Regions from separate parts of the Micromonospora sp. A3M-1-15 genome, predicted to be linked through region 2. Evidence: predicted binding sites of a transcription regulator. Region 2 holds the regulator's gene; the other holds the start of a gene.
The links. The regulator HrcA, encoded in region 2, represses chaperone genes, less so after heat shock. The targets are predictions, from matches to a motif close to GGTTNGCACNCTCNNNNNGAGNGTGCNAACC.
Positions count from the first base shown of each region.

Region 1 (3,185 bases), on a different contig from region 2:
GCGGTGCCGAGCACCTCCAGGCCGACCTGGTCGAGCTTGTAGCCCAGCTCCGGGGCGACCAGCTCGGCGCCGGTCAGGATCGCCATGTCCTGGAGCATCGCCTTGCGGCGGTCACCGAAGCCGGGGGCCTTCACGGCGCAGACCTTGATGGTCTTGCGGATCGCGTTGACCACGAGCGTGGACAGGGCCTGGCCCTCGACGTCCTCGGCGATGATGAGCAGCGGCTTGTTGTTCTGGAGGACCTTCTCCAGCAGCGGCAGCAGCTCCTCGATCGCCGAGATCTTCTGCGTGGTGATCAGGATGTACGGGTCCTCCAGGACCGCCTCCTGCCCCTCCACGTCGGTGACGAAGTTCGGCGAGATGAAGCCCTTGTCGAACTGGAGACCCTCGGTCACCTCCAGCTCGGTGGTGAGGGCGGAGCCCTCCTCGACGGTGATGACACCGTCGCGGCCGACCCGCTCCATCGCCTCGGCGATCAGCTCGCCGATGGTGGCGTCCTGCGCGGAGATCGTCGCCACGTGCGCGATCGACTCCTTGTCGGCCACCTCGACGGCCCGGCCGAGCAGCGCCTCGGAGACCTTGGCGGCCGCCGCGTCGATGCCCCGCTTCAGGCCGGTCGGGTTGGTCCCGGCGGCCACGTTGCGCAGGCCCTCGCGGACCATGGCCTGGGCCAGCACGGTCGCGGTGGTGGTCCCGTCGCCGGCGACGTCGTTGGTCTTGGTCGCCACCTCCTTGACCAGCTGCGCGCCGAGGTTCTCGTAGGGGTTGGTGAGCTCGATCTCCTTGGCGATGGTCACGCCGTCGTTGGTGATCGTGGGCGCACCAAACTTCTTGTCCAGGACGACGTTGCGCCCGCGCGGGCCGAGAGTGACCTTGACCGCGTCCGCGAGGGCGTTGACACCGTGCTCCAGCAGGTGCCGGGCGTCGTCCGAGAAGCTCAGGATCTTCGCCATCTGTATCCCTTCGAAGCGACGTTGCCCCGGCCCGGCGAGCCGGACCGGGGCAACGACACTGATCGGTTGCTTACTTCTCGATGACCGCGAGGACGTCGCGGGCGGAGAGCACCAGGTACTCCTCGCCGGCGTACTTGACCTCGGTGCCGCCGTACTTCGAGTAGAGGACGGTGTCGCCGACCTTGACGTCGATCGGCACGCGGTTGCCCTTGTCGTCGATCCGGCCCGGGCCGACAGCGAGGACGGTGCCCTCCTGCGGCTTCTCCTTGGCGGTGTCGGGGATCACGATGCCCGAGGCGGTGGTGGTCTCGGCCTCGTTCGCCTGGACCACGATGCGGTCCTCGAGCGGCTTGATCGCAACCTTGGTCGCGGTAGTCACGGGCATACCCTCCTGGGGTACTTGGTGTCGTTGCCGGTCGGCACGCCGACCAGCGTCAATCTGCCACATGCCACCGGGCGGGGCCGTCGTCGCGGGTGCCGGTCCGCCTGGCGTTCAACCCCCGGACACCAGGGCCCGGGCGTTGGCACCCTCAGGGTGAGAGTGCTAATCGCAGGTTATTCCTCGGCTAGCACTCCGTCAAGGAGAGTGCCAGCACGCCGCGTTCCGTGTCGTCGTCGGTGGGGTCCGGGCCGGCCGGGGCGAGGTCGCCGGGAGAATGCCCGGGTGGACCTGGAACAGTTCGCCGCCCTGCGTGCCCCCGAGGGGTCGGCAGCGCTCGACGCGGCCGCGCGGGTGGCCGGCGGCGACCCGCTGACGGCGGCCGCCGCGCTCCGCTCCGCCGGGGTGCCGGCGGGGCTCGCGGCGGCGGCGCTGACCCAGGCGGAGCTGCGCCGCCGCGCGGCCGGCAAGTTCGGCCCGGCGGCGCGCGGCATGTTCCTCACCCGGGCGGGCCTGGAGCAGGCCACCCGGGGGGTCGTCGCGCGGCGCCGGGCGGAACGCCTGCGCGCCGCGGGCGTCGCCACCCTCGCCGACCTGGGTTGCGGCCTCGGGGCGGACGCGCTCGCCGCGGCCCGTGCCGGCATCCGGGTGTACGGCGTGGAGGCCGACCCGCTGACCGCCGCGATGGCGGCCGCGAACGCCGAGGCCGCCGGGCTGGCCGACCTGTTCACGGTGGAGTGCGGGGACGCCACGGCGTTCGACGTGACCCGGGTCGACGGGGTGTTCTGCGACCCGGCCCGCCGGAGGGCCGGCACCGGCCGACGGATCTTCGACCCGAACGCCTACTCGCCGCCCTGGGACTTCGTCACCGGCCTGGCCGAGCGGGTGCCGCACACCGTGGTGAAGGTGGCGCCGGGGTTGGACCACGCGCTGATCCCGACGGGCGCCGAGGCGGAGTGGGTGACCGTCGACGGCGACCTGGTCGAGGCGGCGCTGTGGTGCGGCGCGCTGGCCGAGGTGCCCCGCCGGGCCACCCTGCTGCGGGAGAAGGAAGGGCGGCTTCCCGGCACCTCCGCCGGAGCGGAGGCCCGCGCCGTGCAGCTCACCGGCAGCGGGGACGCCGAGGCTCCGGTGGGCCGGCCGCGCCGCTTCCTGTACGACCCGGATCCGGCGGTGGTGCGCGCGCACCTGGTCGCCGAGCTGGCCGGCGACCTCGACGCGACGCTGGCCGACCCGAGCATCGCCTACCTCTACGGCGACGAGGCCCGACCGACCCCGTTCGCCCGCTGCCTGGAGATCACCGACGTGCTGCCGTTCTCGCTGAAGCGGCTGCGCGCCCTGCTCCGGGAGCGCCGCGTGGGGCGGGTGGAGATCCTCAAGCGCGGCTCGGCGCTGGAACCGGAGAGGCTGCGCCGGGACCTGAAGCTGGCCGGCGACGAGGCGGCCAGCCTGGTGCTGACCCGGGTCGCCGGCGCGCCGACCGTGCTGATCTGCCGGCCGCTTCCCGCCTGACGGTTTTCGGCTCGCCCGGCGGGCGGCGGCCGGTTAGCTTGTCGCTCATGGCGGGACAGGGCACTCCGGCGACGGCACTGCTGACCAAGCGGAAGATCGCCCACAGCACCCACCCGTACGACGTCTCGCCGGACGCGCCGAACTACGGCGCGCTGGTCGCGGCGGCCCTCGGGGTGCCGCCGGCCCGGGTGTTCAAGTCGCTGGTCACCGAGGTCGACGGCGGGCTGACCGTGGCGGTCGTGCCGGTCACCGGAGAGCTGGACCTCAAGGCTCTCGCCGCCGCGGTGGGCGGCAAGCGGGCGGCCATGGCGGACCGGACGGTCGCCGAGCGGGCCACCGGC
Region 1 is NZ_JANAVK010000002.1:632,481-635,665, reverse strand. It holds gene groL (chaperonin GroEL) at 1-953, opposite strand, end outside; gene groES (co-chaperone GroES) at 1,024-1,338, opposite strand; gene NLX85_RS12755 (methyltransferase domain-containing protein) at 1,618-2,844, shown strand; gene ybaK (Cys-tRNA(Pro) deacylase) at 2,892-3,185, shown strand, end outside.
Region 1: the regulator HrcA is predicted to act here: its motif matches at 1,473-1,503, upstream of groES (co-chaperone GroES).

Region 2 (3,185 bases):
GTAGAGGTCGCCCCGGCCGGTGCCGCGCAGGTGCGGTACGCCCCGGGCGCGCAGGCGCAGCGTGCTGCCCGGCTGGGTGCCCGCCTTGACGTCGACGGTCTCCTCGCTGTCGAGCGTCTTGATGGTCAGCCGGGTGCCGAGCGCGGCGGCGGTCATCGGCACGGTGACCCGGCAGTGCAGGTCGTCGCCCTTGCGCGAGTAGACGTCGTGGGGCCGCTCGTGGATCTCCACGTAGAGGTCGCCGGCGGTGCCGCCGCCCGGGCCCACCTCGCCCTGCTGGGCCAGCCGGATCCGCATGCCGTCCTCGACGCCCGCCGGGATCTTGACGGTGAGCGACCGGCGGGTGCGCACCCGGCCGTCGCCCGCGCAGGTCGGGCAGGGGTGCGGGATGGTGGTGCCGTAGCCCTGGCAGACCGTGCACGGCCGGGCGGAGACCACCTGGCCGAGGAAGGTCCGCTGCACCGACTGCACCTCGCCCCGGCCGCCGCACGCCTCGCAGGTGGCCAGGTGGGTGCCGGCCGCGGTGCCGGCGCCGGAGCAGGTGGTGCAGAGCACCGCGGTGTCCACGGTGATCGGCGCCTCGACGCCGAACGCCGTCTCGTTCAGGTCCAGCTCCAGCCGCAGTATCGCGTCGGCGCCCGGCCGGGTACGCGGCCGCGGGCCCCGGCTGCCGCCGGCCGCCCCGCCGAAGAAGGCGTCCATGATGTCCTGGAAGCCGACGAACGGGCCGGCGCCGCCCGGACCACCCGGGCCCGCGCCCCCGCCGCCCGGGGCGAGCGGGTCGCCGCCCAGGTCGACGATCTGCCGTTTCCGATCGTCCGAGAGGACCTCGTACGCGGCGTTGATGTCCTTGAACTTCTCCTGTGCCTCCGGGTCCGGATTGACGTCCGGGTGGAACTGCCGCGCCAGCTTGCGGTAGGCGCGCTTGATCTCGTCGTCGGAGGCGTCCCGGCTCACGCCGAGAATGCCGTAGTAGTCCCTGGCCACTGCGTTCGGTGTCCTCATGTTCGTCTCGCGTTGCGCCGGTCGTCGGCCGGAGCCGGCCGTCGGCCGTGACTGGTCAGTTCTGGGCCAGCAGTTCGCCCACGTAGCGTGCCACGGCCCTCACCGTGGCGATGGTGCCGGGGTAGTCCATCCGGGTCGGGCCGAGCACGCCGAGGCCACCCACGATGGTGCTGCCCGGGCCGTACCCGGTGCTGACCACCGAGGCGGCCCGCAGGTTGTCGATCTCGTTCTCGTCGCCGATGAGCACCCGGGTGGTGCTCGGCTCGGCCTCGCCGATCAGCTTGAGCAGCACGACCTCCTCCTCGAGCGCCTCGAGGATCGGCCGCAGCGAGCCCTGGAAGTCGAGCAGGCCGCCCCGGGTGAGGTTGGCCGTGCCGGCCAGGGCGATGCGCTCCTCGTGCCGCTCGACCAGGGTCTCCAGCAGCACGGTGGAGAGCGTGGCCATGGCCGGGCGCAGCTGCGGCGTGGACTCGTCGACCAGGGCCTGCACCAGCGGCGGGGTGTCGGACAGCCGACTGCCGACGAGCTTCTCGTTGACCAGGCGGCGCAGGTCGGTGACGTCCTCGGCCGGGATCGGCCCGGGCATCTCGACCAGCCGCTGCTCGACCCGGCCGGTGTCGGCGATCATCACGACCATCAGCCGGGTGGTGGAGATCGGCACCAGCTCCAGGTGGCGCACCTTGGAGCGGGCGAGGCTCGGGTACTGCACCACGGCGACCTGCCGGGTGAGCTGGGCGAGCAGCCGGACGGTGCGGTGCACCACGTCGTCCAGGTCGACGGCGCCGACCAGGAAGCGCTCGATGGCCCGGCGCTCGGCCGGGCTGAGCGGCTTGACCCGGGAGAGCCGGTCGACGAAGAGCCGGTAGCCGCGGTCGGTGGGCACCCGGCCGGCGCTGGTGTGCGGCTGCCGGATGTAGCCCTCCTCCTCCAGCACCGCCATGTCGTTGCGCACGGTCGCCGGGGAGACACCCAGCTGGTGGCGCTCGACGAGGGCCTTGCTGCCGACCGGCTCCTGCGTGGCGACGTAGTCCTCGACGATCGCGCGCAGCACGGCGAGCTTGCGGTCGTCGAGACCCATCTCCCCACCTCCTGACGCACCTCGTCGCACCGGCGCGGGGCGTCCGCCGGGCGTCTGGCACTCGACTGTAGCGAGTGCCAGTCTACGTCGGCGTGCCCGCCGGCGCGATGATCGGCGACGCACCTCCGGTGCGGCCCGCCGCACATCCGGCCCGCCAGGGCCGAACAGCCGGACATCCCGGGCGATCCCGCTCTGGTGCGCCCTTGCCACCGGGACCTACCGTGACGACCATGACTGAACCTCCTCGCCCTCCCGGAGCGGGGGACTCCGGCGCCCCGCCGCCGGAGGCGACCCCGCCGTCGGCACCGTACGGCTCGTCGGCGGACGAGCCCCCCACCGCACCACTGTCCGGGGCCCCGGCCGGGGGCGGCTATCCCCCGCCCGGTGGCTATCCGCCGCCTCCCGGCGGCCAGCCGCCGTCGGGCGGTTACCCACCCCCGGGCGGCTACCCGCCGCCGGGTGGCTACCCCCCGCCGGGCGGCTACGGCGCGCCGGGCGCCGGCTACCCGGGCGGCGGCGCGTACGGCGCGCCGGCCGGCTACGCCAACAACGACGACAAGACCTGGTCCCTCATCGCGCACTTCGGCGGCCCGGTCGGTGTCGTGGTCGGCGGCAGCCTGCTCGGCTGGGTGGCGCCGCTCATCGCGTTCTCGGTCAAGGGCCAGCAGTCCCCGACCGTGCGCGCGCACGCGGTCGCCGCGCTGAACTTCCAGATCACCTGGGTCATCGCGACGCTGATCAGCTTCGTGCTGGCCGTGGTCACCTGCGGCCTGCTCTTCTTCATCCCGATCATCGTCGCCCTGATCCCGATCATCTTCGGCATCATCGGCGGCGTGAAGGCCACCGAGGGCGTCCTCTACCGCTACCCGATGACCTACACGTTCGTGAAGTGACCGACCCGGCCGGCCCACGGGCCGGCCGGGACCGGCGCGTCACACGCTCAGGGCAGCAGGTCGCGCACGACCGCGTCGGCGAGCAGCCGGCCGCGCAGGGTGAGCACCGCCCGGCCGCTCGCGTAGGCCTCGGCGTCCAGCAGGCCGTCGGCCCGGGCCCGCTCGGCGCCCGCCCGGCCCGCCTCGTCGAGCCCCGACAGGGGCAGCCC
Region 2 is NZ_JANAVK010000004.1:70,094-73,278, reverse strand. It holds gene dnaJ (molecular chaperone DnaJ) at 1-987, opposite strand, end outside; gene hrcA (heat-inducible transcriptional repressor HrcA) at 1,061-2,083, opposite strand; gene NLX85_RS20750 (DUF4870 domain-containing protein) at 2,314-2,976, shown strand; gene hemW (radical SAM family heme chaperone HemW) at 3,024-3,185, opposite strand, start outside.